One region of the Faecalibacterium sp. i25-0019-C1 genome, then DNA from elsewhere that is predicted to be linked to it. Evidence: predicted binding sites of a transcription regulator. Region 1 holds the regulator's gene; the other holds the start of a gene.

Region 1 (11,840 bases):
CTTGCAGGGATTCTTGACCAGCTTGCCCTTGCCGCCACAGCGGGAGCAGGGCTGCTGGGTCTGCATCACGCCAAAGGGGGTGCGCTGCTGACGGATCACGAAGCCGCGGCCGCCGCAGTCCGGGCAGGTCTCGGGGCTGGAACCGGCGGCACAGCCGCTGCCGTGGCACTCGGTGCACTCCTGCTGGCGGGTGATGGTGATGTTCTTCTTGCAGCCGTGCACGGCCTCGTCAAAGCTCAGGGTGATGCGCACGCGGATATCCTGACCCTTGCGCGGTGCGTTGGGGTTCGCCTGACGGGACGAACCGCCAAAGCCGCCGAAGCCGCCGCCAAAGATATCGCCGAAAATGTCACCCAGATCCACGCCGTCGCCGCCAAAACCGCCAAAGCCGCCCGCACCGGGGCCGCCGCCGTTCTGTGCTGCATAGGCAGGGTCAACACCTGCAAAGCCGTACTGGTCGTACAGCTGGCGCTTCTTCGGGTCCGAAAGCACCTCGTTTGCTTCGTTTACTTCCTTGAACTTTTCCTCGGCGTTCTTATCGCCGGGGTTATAGTCCGGGTGGTATTTCATTGCAAGCTTGCGGTATGCCTTTTTGATCTCGGCATCGGTCGCAGTCTTGGATACCCCCAGCACTTCGTAGTAATCACGCTTTTCCTGTGCCATATCCACTCACCTCTCCGGGAACGTTTGATCCGGGAAACGCCCCGGTTGGTTCCTCGCTCTATAACCAGCAAGAGCCGCTCCGGCAAAACCGGAGCGGCTTTTGCTATTCCACGCGTGCGTCCGCCGGTTTGGCCGGGCACACACTGCTGTGTTTTTTATCAGACTTCCTTGAAGTCGGCATCCACAACGCCGTCATCACCCGGCTTCTGCTGGTTGTTTGCACCTGCGTCGGGGCCGGGCTGTGCACCGGCAGCCTGCTGTGCGGCAGCGGCTGCCTGATACATCTTCTCGAACACCTGGCTCAGAGCTTCCTGCTTTGCCTTGATGTCGTCCACGTTGCCGGACTGAACAGCGGTCTTCAGGTCGGCCAGCTTGCTCTCGGCCTCGCTCTTCACGTCGGCGGGCAGCTTGTCGCCGTTCTCCTTCAGCATCTTCTCGGTCTGGAACACCATCTGGTCGGCACCGTTGCGGATATCGACCTCTTCACGCTTCTTCTTATCGTCGGCAGCAAACTGCTCAGCTTCCTTCACAGCCTTGTCGATGTCCTCCTTGGACATGTTGGTGGAAGCGGTAATGGTGATGTTCTGCTCCTTGCCGGTGCCCAGATCCTTTGCGCTGACCTTCACGATGCCGTTTGCATCGATATCGAAGGTAACTTCGATCTGAGGCACACCACGGGGAGCCGGAGCGATGCCGTCCAGATGGAAGACACCCAGGCTCTTGTTGTCGCGTGCGAACTCACGCTCGCCCTGCAGAACGTTGACCTCAACAGAGGGCTGGTTGTCTGCAGCGGTGGAGAACACCTGACTCTTGTGGGTGGGGATGGTGGTATTGCGGTCGATGATCTTGGTGCACACGCCGCCCAGAGTCTCAATGCCCAGGCTCAGCGGGGTGACATCCAGCAGCAGCAGGCCCTTGACATCGCCCTGCAGCACGCCGCCCTGAATGGCAGCACCCACGGCCACGCACTCATCGGGGTTGATGCCCTTGAAGGGCTCGCAGTTCAGTTCCTTCTTGACTGCATCGTAGACAGCGGGGATACGGGTGGAACCACCGACCATCAGGACCTTCTTCAGGTCAGAGGGACGCAGGCCTGCATCCTGCAGAGCCTTGCGGACGGGGCCCATGGTGCGATCCACCAGATCAGCGGTCAGCTCGTTGAACTTTGCGCGGGTCAGGGTCATATCCAAGTGCTTGGGGCCGGTAGCATCAGCAGTGATGAAGGGCAGGTTGATCTGGCTGCTCATTGCGCTGGACAGCTCGATCTTTGCCTTCTCGGCAGCTTCCTTCAAACGCTGCGCAGCCATCTTGTCCTTGCGCAGGTCGATGCCGTTCTCGGTCTGGAAGGCATCTGCCATCCAGTTGATGATGCGCTCATCGAAGTCATCGCCGCCCAGATGGGTATCACCGTTGGTGGCCAGAACCTCGGTAACGCCGTCGCCCATCTCGATGATGGACACATCGAAGGTGCCGCCGCCCAGATCGTAGACCATGATCTTCTGGTCTTCTTCCTTATCGATGCCATATGCCAGAGAAGCGGCAGTAGGCTCGTTGATGATACGCTTGACGTTCAGGCCTGCAATGGTGCCTGCGTCCTTGGTAGCCTGACGCTGGCTGTCGTTGAAGTAGGCAGGAACGGTAATGACAGCCTCGGTAACAGGCTCGCCCAGATAAGCCTCGGCATCAGCCTTCAGCTTCTGCAGGATCATAGCGCTGACCTGCTGGGGAGTGTACTCCTTGCCGTTCAGGGTCACCTTGTGGTCGGTGCCCATGAAGCGCTTGATGGAAGCAACGGTGTTCTCGGGGTTAGTGATGGCCTGACGCTTTGCCACCTGACCCACCAGACGGTCGCCGGTCTTGGTAAAGCCGACCACAGACGGGGTGGTGCGTGCACCCTCAGAGTTTGCGATAACAACGGGCTCGCCGCCCTCCATGACAGCCACGCAGCTGTTGGTAGTACCAAGGTCGATACCAATGATCTTACTCATAATGAAAACTCCTCTCGAAAGAACAAATCGTATTGTTTATGTGATGCTCAAATGTTTGTAAGCGGATGTTATATTCAAAACCCTTTCGGGTTTCTGCTTTGTTATTCGGCCACTACAACGGTCGCATGGCGGACGATCTTATCGCCCAGCTTGTAGCCCTTCTGGTAGACCGTGATGACGGTGCCGCTCTCCTGTCCGTCCGGGGCGGGGATCTGCTGCACTGCATTCATGAAGTTGGGGTCAAAGGGCTTGCCCAGCGCCTCGATCTCCTCCACATGGAGGGCATCCAGCGCCTTGGCGGCCTTGTCCAGCGTCATGGTCACGCCCTTTTTGTAGTTCTCGTCGGTGGTGGGGGCGTTGGCCGCCATCTCCAGCGTATCCAGAATGGGAATAATCTGGTTCACCGCAAAGGAAATGCCATCGTTGAACTTCTGGTCGGCTTCGCGGGTGGAGCGCTTGCGGTAGTTCTCGTACTCCGCTGCCATGCGCAGCAGCTGGTCTTTGGCCTGTGCAGCGTTGGCTTCGGCAGCATCCAGCTTTGCCTTGACGGCTTCCAGCTCACGGGCCTTCTTGTTGAACCAGCCGCCGTCCTTCTTCTTGTCATCCTTCGGGTCGGCAGCTTCAGCAGCAGGTTCCTGTTCGGGTGCTGCCTGCTGGGCCTTTTCCTCGGGAGCCGTTTCGGGCTGCTCCGCTTCCTGAGCCGGAGCCGTCTTTTTTGCTTCTTCGCTCATTCCAGATCCTCCTTATAGATCACAGTCCGCCGCGGTACGGCAGCCTGCGGGGTGTCTTTTCGTTTGCCGCTCATTCCTTCGCCAAGCTGATCTGCAAAGTAATGCAGCAGCGGCATCAGCTTCTGGAAGGGCATCCGGGTGGGGCCGATCAATGCAATGGAGCCCCACAGGCCTCCGCCCACCAGATACCGGTCGCTCACGATGCACAGGCCCGGGATCTGCGGTTCCAGATCCTCGCCCAGCAGCACGCTCTCACTGCGTTCTACCGGAGGTGCGATCAGGCCAGCGGCCTGCTCCTCGTCATTCAGCAGTGTGAGGATGTCGCCCACCTTGCCGTCCAGCTGGGGCCAGTCCAGCAGATACTGCTCGCCGCCCAGAAATACGTGGGGCTTGACGGAATCCTGCAGGATGGCCGCTGCCGCGCTGATGACAGGCACCAGCTCCGGGTCGATCTGGCTGCACAGCTCTGCCAGCAGCCGGGTGGAAAGATCCACCGGCGCTACAAAGGTAAGGTTGCGGTTGAGCAGTGCAGCAAGTGCTGCCGCATTCTCGCGGGAGAGGCCGGTGCGCACCCGTGCCACACGGGTACGAACGTAACCGGCCGTGGTAACGGCCAGCACAGCCGCTGCGCTGCGGCCCACCTGAACCACTTCATAGTGGGCGATGCACAGGTCTTCGGCGCACGGGGTGCTGATGGCGGCGGTGCAGCCGCTGATGGCGGCCAGCGCCTTGGCGGCACCTGCGGCCAGCTTTTCCGGCTCATGGTCGAGGCTTGCGAACACCGCATCCACACGGGCGCGGCTCACACGATCCAGCGGCTGATCGTCGGTCAGCAGATTATCAAGGTAGTAACGGTAGCCCTTGGCGCTGGGCACACGGCCCGCGCTGGTGTGGGGCTGCTCCAGCAGACCCAGCTTTGTCAGCGCCGCCATCTCATTGCGAAGCGTTGCGCTGGAAACTGCCATGTCAAAGTAGTTTGCCAGCACGCTGCTGCCAACGGGCTCGCCTTCGAGACCATACAGCGCCACGATCGCCTGCAAGACTCGCTGCTTGCGTGCATCCATCGTCATAGCGCCTGCCTCCTTTTTGCGTTCGCTTTGTTTGTTTAGCACTCCTTGTTCCTGAGTGCTAAGACCATTATAGCCAATTTTCCGGTGCTGTCAAGCCCCTTGGAAAAATGTTTTAAAAGATTCATAATTCTGTCATAAACGAAGAAAGCGCCCTCCTTATTATAAGGAAAGCGCTCCGGCATGTTCTTTACTCTTCCATCTGCCTTGCCAGAAATGCCGCCGCCACATTCACGGCCTTGAGCTGGGCGGCATCCGGCGTGGCCGTGCGGTCTTCGGTCAGCAGGGCCACCACGCCGGTCACATCGCCCGCCGCAATGATGGGTGCGGCGCACAGCACTGCTCGGGGCGAGCCTTCGCAGGGCAGGATGCACTTTTCGGCAATGCCCTCGCTCTGGTACAGCCTGCGGCCATCCATCAGCTTTTCCAGCGGCTGGCTGATGCTGCGGTCGGCCAGCTCCCGCCGGCCGGAGCCGCTCACCGTAAGGATGCGGTCACGGTCGGCCACCAGTGCAGTCAGCGCAAAGCTTTTGCTGAGCACCTCGGTATACTGGGCCGCTACTGCGTTCATCTCGCCAATGGGCGAATACTTTTTAAAGATCACCTCGCCGTCGCCCGTGGTGAAGATCTCCAGCGGGTCGCCGCGGCGGATGCGCTGGGTGCGGCGGATCTCCTTGGGGATCACCACCCGGCCCAGCTCGTCGATGCGGCGCACGATTCCTGTTGCTTTCATGTTTTTGCTCCTCCGTTTCCTTAAAAATGCCTGCAGCACTAGTATCTGTCAGGCCGGGCCATTTATACCTGCTGCCCCCGCGCAAAAAGACCTGCACGGAAAGCTGCCTCTTCGTTGCGTTTCCGGCAGGGTTCTGCTACAATGATACAAAAAGCCGTTTTCATAAGCACAGCACCCCGCTTATGAAGACAGATCCTAAAATTCTGCTGAGAAAGGCAGGTGTCCGGATGCCGAACATCCTCATTCTGGGCGGCGGTGCCGCCGGTCTTGCAGCCGCGCTTGCGGCGGCACAAAGTGCCCCCGCTGCACAGGTCATTGTGCTGGAGCGCAACCCGAAGCCGGGCAAAAAGCTGCTTGCCACCGGCAATGGCCGTTGCAATCTGGATAACACCGGCATTGCGCCGGAGCTGTATTTCACTGCCGACCCGGCAGCACTTCGTCCGCTGCTGGATGCCGTAAATACCGCCGACCCGCTGCGCTGGTTCCGTGCGCTGGGGCTTTACACCCGCACCGACGAGGCGGGCCGGGTGTATCCGTACTCCAATCAGGCGGCGGACGTGCTGGCCCTGCTGGAGCACCACCTTGCGCAGCACCATGTGCAGCTGCGCACAGGCTGCACCGTGCGCACCCTGAGCCAGAGCCGCAGCGGCTACGCCGTACAGTTCGAGACGGCAGAGGGCTCTGCCGAAACGCTGCGCGCCGATGCCGTCATCTGCGCCATGGGCGGCGAGGCAGGGCCGCAGTTCGGCACCGACGGCTTTGGCACCCGGTTCGCCGCCCAGTGCGGCGGCAGGGTGGAGCCGCTGTACCCCTGCCTGACCGCCCTGCAGTGCGCAAAGCCCCGCAAAGCGCTGGCTGGCATCCGTGCCAAGGCAGCAGCATCCCTGCTGGACGGTACCCATGTGCTTGCCTGCGAGAACGGCGAGGTACAGTTCACCGATTACGGCCTTTCCGGCATCTGCATCATGCAGCTGTCCGGCCTGCTGGCCCCGGGCCGCGGCCCCAAGGCTCCTGCTGTGGAGCTGGACCTCTTCCCGGCAGTGGACGAAACCGCACTTGCCAGCCTGTTTGCGGCCCACGCCGCCCAGACGGCAGGGGGCAGCGCCGCTGACTTCTGGCTGGGCCTGCTGAACCAGAAGCTGGGCCGTACTGTGTGGTCTGCCGCCGGGCTGCAGGACAGCGACGCGCCTGCCGTGCTCACCGCCGCACAGTGGCAGAAGCTGGCCCACACCGCCAAGCACTGGCGCTTTGAGGGGCTGACCCCCTGCAGCTGGAAGCAGGCCCAGACCACCGGCGGCGGGCTGGCCCTGCGGGAGGTGGATCAGCACTTCCAGTTCAAGGGCTGTCCGGGCCTTTACTTTGTGGGCGAAACGCTGGACTGCGCGGGCAGCTGCGGCGGTTTCAACCTGCACTGGGCGTTCGGCTCCGGCCTTGTGGCCGGGCGCAGCGCTGCAGGCCATGCTGCAGCAGGCCGTGCTCTGCCAAAAGCCTCCGCGCCCGCAAAGAGCAGGAAAAAGCCGCACAGGTAAAAATGAGCTTTAAATTTTCAACAAAAGCTTGACATCTTGTGCAGATCGCATTATCATAAAGACAATAAAGGTTTGTTCAGAGGATTGAGCAGAACAAGCAAGGGGAGAGTCGAAAGGCCCTTTTGTTTGTCCTGCTCTTTTTCTTTTATTCGGCAAACGGAGCGATCAGGAGGTTTTTATGCTGGATGTAGCAATTATCGGCTGCGGTGTCATTGGTGCGGCAGCCGCCTATGAGCTGTCCCATTACCCGCTGCAGACCGCCATTTTCGAGGCTGAAAATGACGTGGCAGACTGCACCACCAAGGCCAACAGTGCCATTCTGCACGCTGGCTACGACCCCGAACCGGGCACCCGGATGGCGCGGCTCAACGTGGAGGGGTCCGCACTGGCCAAGGAGATCTGCGCCCGGCTGGATGTGCCGTACCTGCAGTGCGGCAGTCTGGTGCTGGCCCTCAGCCCGGAAGAGCTGCCCCACCTGCAGAAACTGTATGAGAACGGCATCGCCAACGGCGTGCCGGGCATCCGGCTGCTTTCCGCAGAGGAAACGTTTGCCATGGAACCGAATCTGGCCCCCACTGTCGTTGGCGCGCTGTATGCGCCCAGCGCCGCCATCGTCAGCCCGTGGGAGTTTGCGCTGGCAATGGCAGAAGTGGCTGTGCGCAACGGCGTGGAGCTGCACCGCAGCTGCCCTGTGACCCGCATCGAAAAGACCGCCGGCGGCTGGGCGCTGACCACCCCCTCCGGAATTGTGGAAACGCGCTATATCATCAATGCGGCAGGCATCTCGGCGCAGGCCGTGCACGATATGGCCGCACCCCACAAATTTACCATCCAGCCCACCCGGGGCGAATACTACCTGCTGGATAAATCCGAGGGCAGCCGTGTGCACCACGTCATCTTCCAGTGCCCCAACGAAAACGGCAAGGGCGTTCTGGTGGCCCCCACCGTCCACGGCAACCTGATCGTCGGCCCGAACGCCGACCCCGTGGAAGGGGACGATACCGCCTGCACCGCCGCCGGGCTGGCCTTCGTCAGCGCCGCAGTGCGCCGCAGCGTGCCGAACATCCGCTTCAGCGAGTCCATCCGCAATTTTGCGGGTGTCCGTGCCAATGTGGACACGGGCGACTTCGTTATCGGCGAAGCAGAGGGCGCGCCCGGTTTCATTGATCTGGCGGGTATGAAATCGCCCGGCCTTTCCAGTGCACCGGCCGTTGCCAGAGAAGCCGTCAAAATTCTGGAAGCTCACGGCGATCTGCCCGCCCCCAAGGCGGATTACAGGGATGGCCGCACCCGGGTGCGCTTCAAGGAGCTTCCGCCCGAAGAAAAAGCCCGGCTCATTGCAAAGGAACCCGCCTATGGCCGCGTGATCTGCCGCTGCGAGACGATCACCGAGGGCGAAATTCTGGACGCTCTGCACGAAGAGATCCCCGCCACCACCATTGACGGTGTCAAGCGCCGCTGCGGTGCCGGTATGGGCCGCTGTCAGGGCGGCTTTTGCGGGCCGCGGGTGCTGGAACTGATCAGCAAAACGCTGGGCATCAGTCCGCTGGACGTGCTGCAGGATAAGGCCGGCACCAACGTCTTACTGTGCGAAACCAAGCAGGAGGGAGAGCACCATGATTGATCTGGTCATCGTCGGCGGCGGCCCTGCAGGCCTTGCCGCAGCTTACAGCGCATGGCAGCATGGTCTGCGCGATATCCTTATCTTAGAGCGCGACAACGAGCTGGGCGGCATCCTGAACCAGTGCATCCACAACGGCTTCGGCCTGCACCGCTTTGGCGAGCAGCTCACCGGCCCGGAATACGCAGGCCGCTGCATTGAACTGCTGCGCTCCACCGGTGTCCGGGTGGAGCTGGGCACGATGGTGCTGGACGTCACCCCGGACAAAAAGATCCACTGCGTCAGCCGGGAAAAGGGCTATCAGATTTTGGAAGCCAGAAGCATCATCCTCTGCATGGGCTGCCGGGAACGCACCCGCGGTGCCATCGGCATTCCGGGCAGCCGCCCCGCCGGCATCTACACCGCCGGTGCGGCCCAGCGCTATGTCAACATGGAGGGCTATCTGGTAGGCAAGCGGGTGCTCATCCTCGGCAGCGGCGACATCGGCCTGATCATGGCCCGCCGCATGACGCTGGAAGGTGCCAAAGTACTGGCCTGCGTGGAGGTCATGCCGTATTCCGGCGGCCTGACCCGCAACATCGTGCAGTGCCTGCAGGACTTCGACATCCCCCTGTATCTGTCCCATACCATCGTGGATATTCAGGGCAAGGCCCGCGTGGAAAAGGCCACCGTTGCCAAGGTGGACGAAAACCGCCGCCCCATCCCGGGCACCGAGATGGAATTTGATGTGGATACCATCCTGCTCAGCGTCGGCCTGATCCCGGAAAATGAGCTGACCCGGCAGGCGGGCATCCCCATGGACCCTCACACCAAGGGCGCTGTGGTCTACGAGAATATGGAGACCGGCATCCCCGGCGTGTTCGCCTGCGGCAACGTGGTGCACGTGCATGATCTGGTGGACTTCGTTTCGGGCGAAAGCGACCTTGCCGGTGCTTCTGCGGCGGCCTATGTTTTGAAGGGCGAAGCCTCCGATACGGTTGTGCTTGACCTTATTCCGGGCAATGGCTTGGGCTACACCGTGCCGCAGCGGGTGCGCCCCGCTGATGTGGACAGGAGCGTGAACATCTCCTTCCGTGTGCGGCAGAACTACGGTCCCAGCCAGATCACCGTGACCTGCGGCGGCAGGCAGCTGGCCCGGTTCAAGCGCCAGCGCATGGCTCCCGGCGAGATGGAGCACATCGCACTTCCAAAAGTCCTGCTGGAAAAAGCAGACGGCCCGCTGACCGTTGCGGTAGAGGAGGTTATTGCAGAATGAGCAGCATCAAAGAAGTCATTTGCATCTGCTGTCCCTGCGGCTGCCACTTGCAGGTGGACCCGGAAAATGATTATAATGTAACTGGAAACGCCTGCCCCAACGGTGCCGCCTACGGCAGGGAAGAGCTGACCCATCCCACTCGCATCATCACCAGCACGGTGCGGGCGGAGGGCGGGCTGTACCCGCGCTGCCCGGTAAAGACTGCGCAGGCTGTACCCAAAGAGAAGATGACCGAGGTCATGGCTGCGCTGGACCGCGTCACCCTGCACGCCCCCGTCCGCACCGGACAGGTGGTGCTGGCAGATGTGTGCGGCACCGGCGTGGACGTTGTGGCGACGCGAAATCTGTGATACACACTCCTGAAACGATACGGAGGAAGCAAAAGCATGAGTACAAAATATGTTCTGGCGCTGGATCAGGGAACCACCAGCAGCCGTGCCATCCTGTTCGACAATGAGCAGAATATCATTGCGGTGCAGCAGCGCGAGTTTGAGCAGATCTATCCGCAGCAGGGCTGGGTGGAGCACAACCCTATGGAGATCTGGTTCACCCAGTATGGAGTCATGAACGAGGTGGTGGCCCAGAGCGGTGTCGATGCCCACGATATCGCCGCCATTGGCATCACCAACCAGCGGGAGACCACCATCCTGTGGGAAAAGGCCACCGGCCGCCCCATCTACAATGCCATCGTCTGGCAGTGCCGCCGCACGGCTCCGCTGGTGGATGAACTGCTGCAGCAGCCCGGCATGGCAGACTACATCCGGGAGAACACCGGCCTGATGCCTGATGCCTATTTCTCCGCAACGAAGATCAAGTGGATCCTGGACAATGTGCCCGGTGCGCGGGAGCGGGCCGAGGCAGGGGAGATCCTGTTCGGCACTGTGGACACATGGCTGGTCTGGAAGCTGACCGGCGGCAGAGTGCATGTCACCGACCGCACCAACGCCAGCCGCACCATGCTGTATAACATCCGCACGCTGGACTGGGACGACACCCTGCTCAAAGCGCTGGATATCCCGCGCTGCATCCTGCCCCGCGTGACGGATTCCAGCGAGGTCTACGGCACCACCGATCTGTGCGGTGTGCAGATCCCGGTGGCCGGCATTGCCGGTGACCAGCAGGCTGCGCTGTTCGGACAGAGCTGCTTTCGCAAGGGCGAGGCCAAGAACACCTACGGCACCGGCTGCTTTTTGCTGATGAACACCGGCGACACCATCTGCCGCAGCCGGAACGGCCTGATCTCTACCATCGCCATCAGCCTGAACGGTAAGGTGGAGTACGCGCTGGAGGGCAGCGTCTTTGTGGGCGGTGCCGTCATCCAGTGGGTGCGCGACGGCCTGCGCATGATCCAGGAGAGCCGCGATGCGGAATACTATGCCCAGAAGGTGCCGGATAACGGCGGCATTTACATCGTGCCGGCCTTTACTGGTCTGGGTGCACCGTACTGGGATATGTACGCCCGCGGTGCCATTGTGGGCATCACTCGCGGCACCACCCAGAACCACATCATCCGCGCGGCAGAGGAGTCCATTGCCTACCAGAGCGCAGACCTCGTGGCTGCTATGGAAAAGGACACCGGCGTGCCCATCACCTCGTTGAAGGTGGACGGCGGTGCATCCCGTGACCAGTTCCTGATGCAGTTCCAGGCCGACATCCTGAACAAGACCGTGCTGCGCCCGGCCATCCGGGAGACGACCGCTCTGGGCGCTGCCTATCTGGCGGGCCTTGCCACCGGCGTATGGAAGGATCGGGACGAGATCCGCAGCCTGTGGCACTGCAATATGACCTTTGCCCCGCAGATGGACGAGGCTGAGCGCACCCGTCTGCTCTCCGGCTGGCACAAGGCTGTGGGCCGCAGCTGCGACTGGGCAGAGCATTGATAGTTTTCGCCCGACTTTATGGTTCGCGCACAAAATATTTTTTAATTGTTTATTTTTTATTGACATTTTGTTACAAAACGCTATACTAGAAGCATCCCAAGAGAAGTGAGATGGGGATGCACTGTATCGTCCAGATGCAGTGTGTCCCCATTTTTATTACGGAAAAATCAGATTCAAAAAGGAGGTCCCAAGCATGTCGCATCAAAAAGGTAGGTTGAAAAACAGCAAATTCTGGTTGTGCCTGTCACTGATTCTTTGCCTTGTAAGTGCCATCGTAGCGTCCGCTGTACAAACTTCTGGTGGGATCAGGATCAAGGAAATGAGCTGGGAAAGTCCCTCTGGACACCAGCTGGCCGCATACCTTTACATTCCA
Region 2 (11,840 bases), 730 kb from region 1:
CGTGACCTTGACCTCATTAAAACATTCCCCAATGCGCGGGTATCCTGGTCAATCAAACACACTGGACGAAGATTTTCGCGCTGATATGGACAATGCAGTGAGCATTGAGCGGCGGCTGGCCGCTATGAAAGCATTCCATGATGCTGGTGTGCGCACCACCTGCTTTATCTCGCCGATTTTCCCCGGCCTCACCGACCTGCCCTCCATCATCCACCGGGCGAAGAATCAATGTAATTTGGTCTGGCTGGAAAACCTAAACTTGCGGGGCGGTTATAAGAAAACGATTTTTGACTATATAACGGAAAAACATCCAGACCTGCTGCCGCTGTACGATACCATTTACAATAAAAAAGAACGCAGCTACTGGTCAATGCTGGATGCGCAGATGCGGCAGTTTTGCCAAGAGGAAGGGCTACTGTATGTCCGGGATGATGATTCCATCAAACGCCCGTTCAACGATCCGCCTATCGTGGTCAATTATTTTTTCAACGAAGAGATTATCCCTCGGCCAAAATGCAGAAGAACAGGTAATCAAAACTATATAGTAACATGCAGAAAGCTAGAAGTTGTAGAGGTGAGGTTATGAAACGCGCAGAATTAGAATCAGACATATAACGCCGAGACAGATTATCCGTGGCTCAAATATCCGAATTATGAGGTGTTCCGGCATTGTAATAATCGGAAGTGGTTTGCTCTGATTATGGATGTACCAAAGAACAAGCTGGGGCTGTAGGGCGAAGAAATGCTGGAAGTGGTCGATTTCAAATGTGACCCAATTCTGATTGGCACACTACGAGAGGAACCCGGCTTCTTCCCGGCGTATCATATGAGCAAGGATAGCTGGATTACTGTTGCACTGGATGTGCAGCGTATCAGATGACAAAATCAAAATGTTGCTTGATATGAGTTATGAAGCAACGATACCCAAAACATGCAAAAAGAGATACTGATAAATTCCCGTTTACCACCCAAGAACATCCATGAGAGAGGAGTGACCGTTATGAAGGAAAACAGAAAACTATTAAAAGAAGTGCTCAAGGACATCCGGCACGACATGACCGATGAGGAAGTGCTGAATCTGCTGGCAGACAGTAAGATCTCCGTCAGTCCTGAAAGCGAAAAAGAAAAGTATACGCTGGGGCAGCGTGCAGCAGATTCCATTGCAAAATTTGCCGGAAGCTGGGCGTTTATCTTTTCCTTTACCGGTGTTCTGATTCTTTGGATGGTGGTCAACACGGTGCTGGCTGCCAAAGCGTTTGACCCGTATCCGTTTATTCTGCTGAATCTGGTACTGTCCTGTGTGGCGGCAATTCAGGCACCGTTGATCATGATGAGCCAGAACCGTCAGGAGGAAAAAGACCGCCGCAGAGCGGAAAATGACTATAAAGTCAACCTGAAGACCGAGATCATGATCGAGGACCTGTACGATAAAGTAAACGCCATTCTTGCCAAGCAGTCCGCACTGGAAAAGCGGCTGCAAAACGATGGCAAAAATCATACAAAGCAGCAGGAAAACAACTGAATCCTAGCTTTTTTGCGCCAAAATGGGATAAGCCGGAAAGAAAACGGTGTGCGATTCCATCTCCCGGTGTTGATTTTTGTCTCATTGTGGTAATGGGGAAAGACAGATACAAGATATTGTTGCAAAAGTATTATTTTTTTGTGAATATTAGCACTCTACTATTGACAGTGCTAAAATGCAGTGCTATAACAGTGGCGTGCTCAGGAGGAAGGGAAAAAGGAGAGCCGCAAGACTCCCCGGAAAGCTCTTCCGAGTGGACGCTTCAGATTTTTTGCCCCGACCCGAACGCCGGGATTGGAGGAATGATTTATGCTTATGCCGACTGTTTTCCATGAAAACCTGTTCGATGATTTCTTCGATCCGTTCTGGAATGACGCTGCACTGGAACGTATGATGAACCGTGAGGCTCGTGATACCTTTGGTAAGCGTGGTGCAAACATGATGAAGACCGATGTCAAACAGACGGACAACGGTTATGAAGTAGCTGTTGACCTGCCGGGCTGCAAGAAGGAAGACGTTCAGATGGATCTGAACGACGGCTACCTGACCATTCAGGCAGTGCGCAGCCACAGTAATGACGAAAAGGATAAGAAGGGCCGCTATCTGCGGCACGAATCCTTCTCCGGCACCTGCGCACGCAGTTTCTACGTGGGCGATGTGAAGAAGGAAGACATCCACGCAAAGTTCGAGGATGGCGTCCTGCACGTCGAGTTGCCTGCTCCTCAGCAGACGAAGGCTTTGCCTGAGAACCCGAATCTGATTGCAATCGAGTAAAACGCCGGTCGTGTGCGCCAAGGCACAACGCACATAAGATGCCCCCGGAGAGCCGCAACAAGCCCTCCGGGGGCATTTTTTGTTTCCCGGTATTTTTCCGCAGCGGCAAGCCTTCGTCAAAACTCCGGGTGCCATTCATCCCGGATGCCAATGTCAGCACAGATGATTTTTCCGCACAGCGGCGCAGAAGCTTCTGCCATATGCAAAGGCTTATAACTGTCGAAGGTTACGGTCAAATCTGCATGGGCAACACCCTCGGCAACCTCCCCGGTATCCGTGTTGATGCCGCTGGGCAGGTCTACAGCCAGCACAAAGGTGTCGCTCTTATGCAGACGGCGTATCAGCCCGCAGGCAGCAAGACCGGAAGGCCGAAGTGCGCCATAAACTACCATAGATTCCATAAGCGAGTGACCTGAAAAGGCCGCTCGCTTTTTTGTTTACCACAGAGCTGAAAGGAGGCCAAAATGCCAAACAAAACGCAAGAATACCTTAACCTCGCCCAGCAAACGGCAAAGGAACTGACCCGATATTGGGAAAACTGGACGGACTACCTGACCACTGCATCCCGGCTGTACAAGTACAGTTTTGCAGACCAGTTGATGATCTACGCCCAGCGGCCTGATGCCACCGCCTGCGCCAGCTTCGACATTTGGAATAACCGCATGAACCGCTATGTGCGCAGAGGTTCTAAAGGAATCGCCCTGTTAGACCAGTCCAGCAGCGTACCGTGCCTGCACTATGTTTTCGATGTGAGCGACACCGGGGTGCGCCGCAATTCTCGCGACCCGGAGGTATGGCAGCTCGGCCCCGATTTGGTGCAGCCTGTGTCGGAAATGCTTGCCAGAGAGTACGGCGTTTACCATGAAAGGCTCAGCCAGCAGATTTCCGATTTGACGGGCAAGCTGGTGGATTCCTATTGGGACAACAATAGCAATGACATATGCCCGGAACATCGAAGCCATCCGCACCCTGTTCAAGCTGGAAGATGAACACCGTGGTGCTACTGCCGAGGAACAGCAGGTGCTTTCCCAGTATGTGGGCTGGGGCGGTCTGGCAGATGCCTTTGCCCCGGATAAGGATAACTGGGCAAAAGAGTATACGGTGAAAGAAGTCCGGCCCCGGTATAGCTGCTTTTATAAGATCCGGCATCCGGGTGACTGCGATGGGCAGTCTGGCTACGGTGTTTCCAAGCTGGATTCCATTGTAGAAGAAGTTGTCCGGCAGATCTTCGCACAGTTCCGGGAAGTTTCCCGGAAGAAGCTGCTGGAATCGGTCAAGACCAACGATGCCGCCCGCATCCAGAAGAAGGTCAAGAAAATCCAGAAAGACTTGGAAAGCAAGCAGAAAGAACTGGACGACCTGAAAGCCGAAACCATTCTGGTCATCCGGGGCGTAAGTGCCTTGGACAAAGAACTGCTGGGTACACTGGCAGCCGAGGCAAGAGAGGCTTTGGAAACTCTGGAAAAGCAGCTTGTTCAGGCGCAGGAAGAATACGAAGAAGCCACCAAAACGGCAAAGCGCAGCAACTACATCTGCAACGAGCTGTTTACATGGGCGGATGTGTACGACACCGCCAACCACGATGAACGCCGCGCTATCTTGCAGCAGTTCATTGCGGAGATTCGTGTCCGAAAAGACTACGAAATCTCGATCACCCTGAACGCCAGCTTCAACCAAGTGGAACAGCTCAAGGCTGTGTCAACCTACGATGGTGCGGAAATTTTTGAAGGAATTTCCGAGAAGGGAGCATAAAAGCGATGCACTTGCCCGCAGAACTCTGCAAAATGCAAAGAAAGAAGCGTGAAACCGATGGATTTTCAAAAAGTACATGGATGACCCCACCCGGTTCGCATCCGACTTCAGGGTTCGGAGCCCGGCACGGTCTGCCAAAGTTTTTTAGGCATAAAAAACGCCGCATCGTACAAAACGATGCGGCAAATTGGTGGACCTAGAGGGATTCGAACCCTTGACCTCTCGGATGCGAACCGAACGCTCTCCCAGCTGAGCTATAGGCCCATATTTAGGGGCGTGACTCGGTTGGGCGACCAACCGACATACTCCCCATTTGAATGCCCACAACTCCGTGGGGCACAAAAGCGATACGCTTGCACTCCCAACTGAGCTATAGGCCCATGTGATGACCCTGTAAGTGTAACTCTGTTCGGGAAATTTGTCAAGTATTTTGGGCAGGGCCAAAAAGCATCGCTCAGCGGTTGCCTAGCTGCCAGAAAGCAACAGCGCTGGCAGCGGCAACGTTCAGGGAATCCACGCCGTGGGACATAGGGATTTTTACGGTGTAGTCACAGGCGGCAATGGTGCTGTGGGCAAGGCCGTCACCCTCTGTGCCCAGCACGATGGCGAGCTTCGGCTCGGCGGAAAGAGCGCTGTCGTCAATGCTTACGGAGCGGTCGCTCAGAGCCATGGCAGCAGTCTTGAAGCCAAGACTGTGCAGCTGAGCAATGCCGTTTTCCGGCCAGTCGGCAGGGCAGGTGCCGATCTGCGCCCAGGGCACCTGAAACACGGTGCCCATGCTCACACGCACGGCACGGCGGCACAGCGGGTCGCAGCAGGAAGGAGTAACGAGCACGGCATCCATGTTCAGTGCAGCGGCGCTGCGGAAGATCGCTCCCACATTGGTGGAGTCCACAATGCCCTCCAGAACGGCCACCCGGCGGGCATTGCGGCAGACCTCTTCCACGCTGCGCGGCAGCGGGCGGCGGAAGGCGCACAGCACGCCGCGGGTCAGCTCGAAGCCGGTCAGGCTGGCAAGGGTCTCGCGGTCGGCTGTGTACACCGGGGCATCCCCGCAACGGGTCAGGATATCGGCAGCCGGGCCGGTGATCTGTTTACGCTCCATGAGCAGGGAGAGCGGTGTGTATCCGGCATCCAGCGCGCGGGCGATCACCTTGGGGCTTTCGGCAATAAAGATGCCTTTTTCCGGTTCCAGACGATTGCGCAGCTGCGCCTGCGTCAGGCGGGCATAGACATCCAGCTCCGGTGCGGAAAGGTCTGTGATCTCGACAATATTCGGCATAAGGAAGTTCTCCTTTGGAAAAGCTTTTTTCTTATTCTAACACAACCTGTGAGGGAATGCAAAGTGCGGGCCGGGCACGGGCCGTATTTTCGGCGCTGGCAGAGCGCCGGGATACACATGCCGGATATGTAAAACTGATATGGACCAAGCTGTAAAAATATATTATAATAATAGGGTACGAAAAGAGGGGAAAAGGTAATATGAAAACAAAACATCATGGGCAGATGTCAGAGTCCTTCCTGACGGCGGTGTTCCTTTCGCTTTCGGGCGGGCTGCAGGATGCCTATACGTATCTGTTCCGCGGTAAGGTGTTTGCAAATGCACAGACCGGCAACATCGTGCTGCTGAGTTCCAACATCATGGATGGTCAGTGGGATCGGGTGCTGCACTATCTGGTTCCTCTGTGTGCTTTTGCGCTGGGCGTACTGGTGGCAGAAAAGATGCGGGAGCGCTTCTGCGACATGCAGCGGCTTCACTGGCGGCAGCTGGTGGTGCTGGGCGAAGTGCTTCTGCTGTTCATTGTAGGTCTTTTACCGCAGGAGCAGAATCTGCTGGCAAACGCCATCGTTTCCTTCTCCTGCGCAATGCAGGTGCAGGCGTTCCGCAAGGTGAACGGCTATGCATTTGCCAGCACCATGTGCATTGGTGACCTGCGCAGCGGTGTGGAAGCATTCTGCATCTGGAGCAAGACCCATGAACCGAAAGTTAAGGATCGGATGATGCGTTATTTTGGCATCATTCTGTTGTTCGCGGTGGGTGCCGGTATTGGAAGCATGGGAGCAGCGCGGCTGGCAGGAAAGACCATCTGGATCTCCTGCGGGCTGCTGCTGGTAAGCTTTGCGCTCATGTTCATTCGGGAAGAAATCGAAGAAAACCCTGCGATCGAAAAGGATCTGGCTGAGATCCGGCAGGAGACACGGGAAATCGACCGGACTCTCAAGCAGGAACTGAAGGAAGAGCGCGAGGAACTGCATGAGGGATTACACGAGAAATTGAGATAAATCACCGGACATCAAAAAAGGAGCCGCTGCGTGATGCAGCGACTCCTTTTGCTTGTCGAGAAAGGAAATTACTCAGAACGCAGGGCGGTGACGGGGTTGCACTTGGCTGCGCTGCGGGCGGGAATCAGACCGCCAAGGATCGTGAGCAGGGTAGCCAGAACGATCAGGACCAGTGCAGCCTTGGGCGGCAGCACAGCGGTGACGCTGGTGGTTCCTGCAATGGAGTGGATGAGCATGTTGCCAGGGATCAGCAGCAGCAGGCACAGGCCCACGCCGATCACGCCGGAGCACATTCCGATAATGAAGGTCTCGGCATTGAACACCTCGGAGACATTGTGCTTGGATGCACCGATGGCACGCAGAATACCGATCTCCTTGCGGCGTTCCAGCACGCTGATATAGGTGATGACACCGATCATGATGGAAGAAACCGCCAGCGAGATGGCAACAAAGGCCACCAGCACATTGCTGACCATATCCACGATCTTGGTCACGGCGCTCATCAGGGTGCCGACCGTATCCGAGAATATGATCACCTTGTCCTCTTCGCCCTGCGCACGCATGGCGGCGTTGTAGGCGTTCAGGCTGTCCACGATACGGTTCTTGGCCTCAAAGCTCTTGGGGTAGATCCAGATGCTGCCGGGCTTGGCATAATCCGAATAGCCCAGTGCACCAAGAACACTGCTGTAGGAGGTGGTGCTGGACTGCAGGTTCATCTTGACCAGATCCACAAGGTCGTCGGTGCTCATGTTCACCTGCACGGCACTCTGGAACACAGTGGGGTCGATCTTCAGGGCATCTTCCACCTGACTGCTGAGCTGAGCGATGTTGTTCTGGATGGCGGACTGGATCTGCTGGCTGAATTGAGTGGTCAGATGGGTCATCAGCTGCTGCATCACGGTGCTCATCTGGGTCTGAATGGCAGCGGTGAGTTTGGTCTGCAGAGCTTCGCCCAGCTTCTGGCTCAGCTGTTCCGAGTAGCTTTGCAGATAGCTCGTCATGATGCCCTGCAGGTTCTGCTGAAGCGAAGCGGTGAACTGCTCCTGCAGGCCGGTGGTGTCCAGCAGGTCGCCCATGGATTCGGACAGAAGCTGTTTGAACTGGTCGCTCTCCATATAGGAAGAGAAACCGATCTTATCCAGATTCAAGATGCCGTTGCCGATGATATAGCGCTTATAGCCATTCATGATCTTCTTCATCAGGCTCTGCAGCGCATCCTCCGAGACGGACAGGTCCATATCGGCAAACAGCTGGCTCAGATCCAGCGCGTCCATGTCCGGCAGCTCCACATCGCTCATGTCGATGTCGCTCAGGTCCAGATCGCTCAGATCCAGCTGGAATGCGGACGGATCAAGGATGGAGGAAAAGTCAAAGCTGCCATCCTGCAGATCAAATGCACCGCTCAGGTCGAACTGCAGCTTGCTTGCATCGAACTGGAAGGCATCCTTCAGCATATCGGTATCCACAGAGAACAGGGAAGAAATGTCAAGATCGGTTTCGCGCTGGTCGGCATCAAAGCGCTCGCCGGTCAGCACGTTCACTTCCGGGTCGGCAAGCTGCTGCTTTACCACTTCACTTTCGGCTGCATGGTCGATGGCGTAGTAGGTGAGTGCATGGGTATAGGCAACGCCTATGGGCAGAATGGTGGAGCTGGCATCTGCGCGGGGCTGCACCACGCCCACGATGGTCAGATCCGGACTGTTTTCCACAAGCTGCTCCACATACGCTTCATCGTCGGAGCGGTTGCGCCAGATTTGGCGTTCTTCGTCATAAACGTAATAGTCCGAGCTGGTAACGATCTTATATTTCAGGCCCACAAAGGTATCGTAGGGGTAGGTGCCGTAGCCGGTGGGAGCCTGTGTGTTCTTGTTTTTTGCGTACTCCTGCAGAAAACGCATCATCACGCTGTCGTCCTCAATGCCCAGAATATAAAGAGCGTAATCGCTGATGCTGCCATCCGAATTCAGCACAAGAACGGCCTCGTTGTAGCTTTCCGGCCAGCGGCCTGCCTTGACATCGTACTGATCTTCGTACAGCGAAGGCTCTTCGGCCATCTCGGTAAACACGCTCTGATTGGTCATGGAAGAGACGATGCCGGCGGCAGAGGTGGTGTTGTTCAGCGCAGAAAGGCTGCTGTCCGGGAAGATCTGGCGCACGGTGCCGTCCTTGTTCTGGCGGTAGATCAGCGGTGCGATGCCGTAAGAATACTCGATGGAAGCAGCATCCTCCGAGATGGTGCACTCGTCGCTGTCCAGATATTTTTTCAGGGAGGCAAGGTCATTGACGGAGGAATTATCCTCGGTCAGCTGGCTCAGCAGTTCGCGCACTGTGACCATGCCCTCCGGGGTGGAAGAAGCGCTGGTGGCGCCCACATTGGTGTTGTTGGCAACGGCGCTGGTGTAGCTTCCCGGGTCCAGCAGGGCGGCAAGGTCTACGCCGGTGGTCGAGATCTGCAGCGGATATTCCGAAAGGGTGGAGCGTTCCATCTCCTGGATATAATTGCTCACACCGGCCGAGAGCGAAAGGATGAGCGCAATGCCGATGATGCCGATGGAACCCGCAAATGCGGTGAGCAGGGTGCGGGTCTTTTTGGTGAGCAGGTTGTTGAAGCTCAGCGCGAGAGCGGTGAGCGGCGACATGGAAGAACGGCCCAGATTTTTGTGCACCGGCGGCACCTGAGCGGAATCATCCGGCGCAAACGGTGCGGTGTCCGATTGGATCACGCCGTCCCGCAGGCGGACGATGCGGGTAGCATACTGCTCTGCAAGCTCCGGGTTATGAGTGACCATGACCACAAGGCGGTCTTTGGCCACCTCCTTCAGCAGCTCCATCACCTGAATGCTGGTGTCGCTGTCCAGTGCGCCGGTCGGCTCGTCGGCCAGCAGGATGTCGGGGTTGTTGACCAGTGCGCGGGCAATGGCCACACGCTGCATCTGGCCGCCGGACATTTCGCTGGGGTGCTTGTGCAGCTGGTCGCCCAGACCTACCTGCTCCAGCGCCTTGGTGGCCCGGTTGCGGCGCTCGGCACCGGAAATGCCGGAGATGGTCAGCGCCAGCTCCACATTGGAAAGCACTGTCTGGTGCGGGATGAGGTTATAGCTCTGGAACACAAAGCCAATGGTGTGGTTGCGGTAAGAGTCCCAGTCGCGGTCGGTATATTTCTTGGTGGAGATGCCGTTGATGATCAAATCACCGCTGTCGTAGCGGTCCAGACCGCCAATGACGTTCAGCAGGGTGGTCTTACCGGAACCGCTGGGGCCGAGAATGGCGACGAATTCGTTGTCCCGCAGGTTCAGGCTGACATCATCCAGTGCTTTCTGCACCAGATCGCCGGTTTTGTATTCTTTCTTGATGTGGTTGAGTTGGAGCATGTGTGAGCCTTTCCGGCGCATCCTCGCAGGAACGCTGCCGCTGTACATTATAATAAACTGCCCGGATACAGGACCCGCAGCAAGGCGTTATACACTTCTATTTTACCGAAATAATATGAAAAAACTGTGTATATTTCAACGTAAATTTTGACCGGACCGGTATTTTTGGCTTTTGAGGCAGAAAAACAGGAAAATAAAGGAAAAATTGACGTGGAGGTTGAATTTGCGTCGCCGTCGTGCTATTTTAATAGCGGAAGATCCTGATAAAACAGAAAAGCATCGCGAAAGCAGAATTACACTGCCAATACGACGCAAAAAATCTGCGATGAACCGTAAGCACAAAATAAAATGCGTCGCAGAACAGAAAAACACGACAAAAAAACGCAACGAATGTGATTTTGACATTTTTAGACGCTTTTTCAGGATTGAACCAGCCCTCTCTGCTCTTTAAAATAAGATAAGAAAAACAAGGAATGCCTTGAAAACGTCGCAGGACCTTGTAGCAAGGGAGGAAAAATTATGGAACGTACATTTTCACCTATGATCCGTCAGTTTTCGGCAATCGACGGGTTGCAGAAAGCATATACGCTGGTATACTCAATGGATACAGGCAACGAAAACGGTTGCTGCCTGACGCTTTGCCGTACCGGGAACCGGCAGTACATGCAAAGCTGCTACATTGCAGCTGCACCAGAGTTCTGCTACCGGATCCTGCGCTATCTGTGTGAGAATGGCGTCCAGCCGGAGATCTGGCAGGATGTGGTAGAAGAACTGACCGATACAGAACAGCTCAGGCAGAAAGGCGGCGCGTTGCGTGGAGAGTGAGCACACAGCAAAAACGCTGCAGATCGCCCTTGGAAGCTACGACCGCAAGGAGCTGCGGGTGGAAAAGAACTACCTGCAGGAGCAAAGCCCTGCGTTGGAGTGCACCTGCTTCCAGAACGGCGGCCGTCTGCTGGAACAGCTGCGTCAGGGCCGTCAGTTTGATGTTGTGATCCTCTGCAGCCAGCTGGAAGATATGAGCGGGCTGGAGTTTTTAATGAATATCCGCAGCATGGATCCCAAACCGAATGTTGTTCTGTTTGATGAGGGCAGGCGGCAGAATACGAGTGCCATTTGTCTGGAATCGGGCGATGGATTCTGCTATGTGGGCCATGCCGAACTGAAGAACCTGCTGTGGGAGCTGTACCGCCTGCCGGGACGGCAGAGCCAGCGCATGGAACGCAAGTGTCAGGAACTGTATGAGGGCTGGGGCATCCAGCTGCCGGACGTGAACTGCAACTATCTTTCCTGTGCGGTGGGCGTGGTGTACGGCACCAGCCAGAAGCTGGCCATCCGCAAGGAGATCCTGCAGGCGGTGAGCGAGCAGTACGATGTGTCGGTCTCTGCTGTGGACAGCGGCATCCGGCGTATGATCGACCAGCTGGAAGCAAAGCCCTCGGCCAAGTGGCTGCGCTTCAAGGACGAAAGCGGATTTGCGGACGAGAAACCTACCACTGGTAAACTGATCTACACTGTCAAGAATTATCTTCAGCGTCAGAAGGACGACTGAGCATAAAACACAGGAGGCGCAAGGGTATGGAGCAGATGCGGCAGAACGAGGCGGGTGCACTGACCGCGCAGGCGATCCCGCAGAAGGATGTGGAACAGGCATGCTTCCATGCACTGGGCCTGATCGGACGCAATTGCGAATATCTGGACCAGCACCTTGCGCATGTGGGTGCCGACCAGCAGACCCGGCAGGCGGTGAACGATATCAGCGCTGCGTCGGCAAGGCTGGACCGCACTGTGAACGAAGTGATGTCGCTGCTGGATTTTCTGCGCACCGAGGAAGACCCGCGGCTCTATCCGCTGGACCTGTGCCAGCTACTGCAGCAGGTCGCCGCACAGGCCGATATGGTGCAGGCGCAGCTTGGGGTGGAACTGACGCTGGACTATGGCGGCTGGACAGCCTGCCGGGTCATGGCGGACCGCAATGATGCAGAACTGCTGTGCCTGCATCTGCTCTCGAATGCCTTGCGGGCCTGCAGTGCGGGCGGCAAAGTGCGGCTGATGCTGCGCCGCAGCGAAAGCTTCTGGCAGCTGACGGTGATGGATAATGGCTGCGGCCTGCCGGAAGCAGGCGAGGATACATGGCT

Evidence for each region. Region 1 encodes HrcA, which represses chaperone genes, less so after heat shock. Its sites were predicted from a motif close to TGTTAGCACTCNNNNNNNNNGAGTGCTAACA; they were not measured.
Region 2: the regulator HrcA is predicted to act here: its motif matches at 1,668-1,698, upstream of ACGHUK_RS04725 (Hsp20/alpha crystallin family protein).

The regions. Positions count from the first base shown of each region.
Region 1 is NZ_AP031428.1:214,628-226,467, reverse strand. Features, by position in the region: gene dnaJ (molecular chaperone DnaJ) at 1-663, opposite strand, end outside; gene dnaK (molecular chaperone DnaK) at 822-2,651, opposite strand; gene ACGHUK_RS01090 (nucleotide exchange factor GrpE) at 2,753-3,382, opposite strand; gene hrcA (heat-inducible transcriptional repressor HrcA) at 3,379-4,452, opposite strand; gene ACGHUK_RS01080 (stage V sporulation T C-terminal domain-containing protein) at 4,640-5,182, opposite strand; gene ACGHUK_RS01075 (aminoacetone oxidase family FAD-binding enzyme) at 5,410-6,711, shown strand; gene ACGHUK_RS01070 (NAD(P)/FAD-dependent oxidoreductase) at 6,890-8,335, shown strand; gene ACGHUK_RS01065 (NAD(P)/FAD-dependent oxidoreductase) at 8,328-9,587, shown strand; gene ACGHUK_RS01060 (DUF1667 domain-containing protein) at 9,584-9,937, shown strand; gene glpK (glycerol kinase GlpK) at 9,974-11,467, shown strand; gene ACGHUK_RS01050 (alpha/beta fold hydrolase) at 11,661-11,840, shown strand, end outside.
Region 2 is NZ_AP031428.1:944,914-956,753, forward strand. Features, by position in the region: partial or broken gene ACGHUK_RS04710 (radical SAM protein) at 1-586, shown strand, start outside; gene ACGHUK_RS04715 (MmcQ/YjbR family DNA-binding protein) at 743-880, shown strand; gene ACGHUK_RS04720 (DUF1003 domain-containing protein) at 932-1,522, shown strand; gene ACGHUK_RS04725 (Hsp20/alpha crystallin family protein) at 1,832-2,296, shown strand; gene ACGHUK_RS04730 (NAD(P)H-hydrate epimerase) at 2,413-2,697, opposite strand; gene ACGHUK_RS04735 (hypothetical protein) at 2,761-3,285, shown strand; gene ACGHUK_RS04740 (hypothetical protein) at 3,230-4,048, shown strand; tRNA gene ACGHUK_RS04745 (tRNA-Ala) at 4,237-4,312, opposite strand; gene ACGHUK_RS04750 (RNA methyltransferase) at 4,503-5,330, opposite strand; gene ACGHUK_RS04755 (YoaK family protein) at 5,531-6,331, shown strand; gene ACGHUK_RS04760 (ATP-binding cassette domain-containing protein) at 6,400-9,702, opposite strand; gene ACGHUK_RS04765 (hypothetical protein) at 9,926-10,153, shown strand; gene ACGHUK_RS04770 (hypothetical protein) at 10,222-10,527, shown strand; gene ACGHUK_RS04775 (response regulator) at 10,517-11,254, shown strand; gene ACGHUK_RS04780 (HAMP domain-containing sensor histidine kinase) at 11,281-11,840, shown strand, end outside.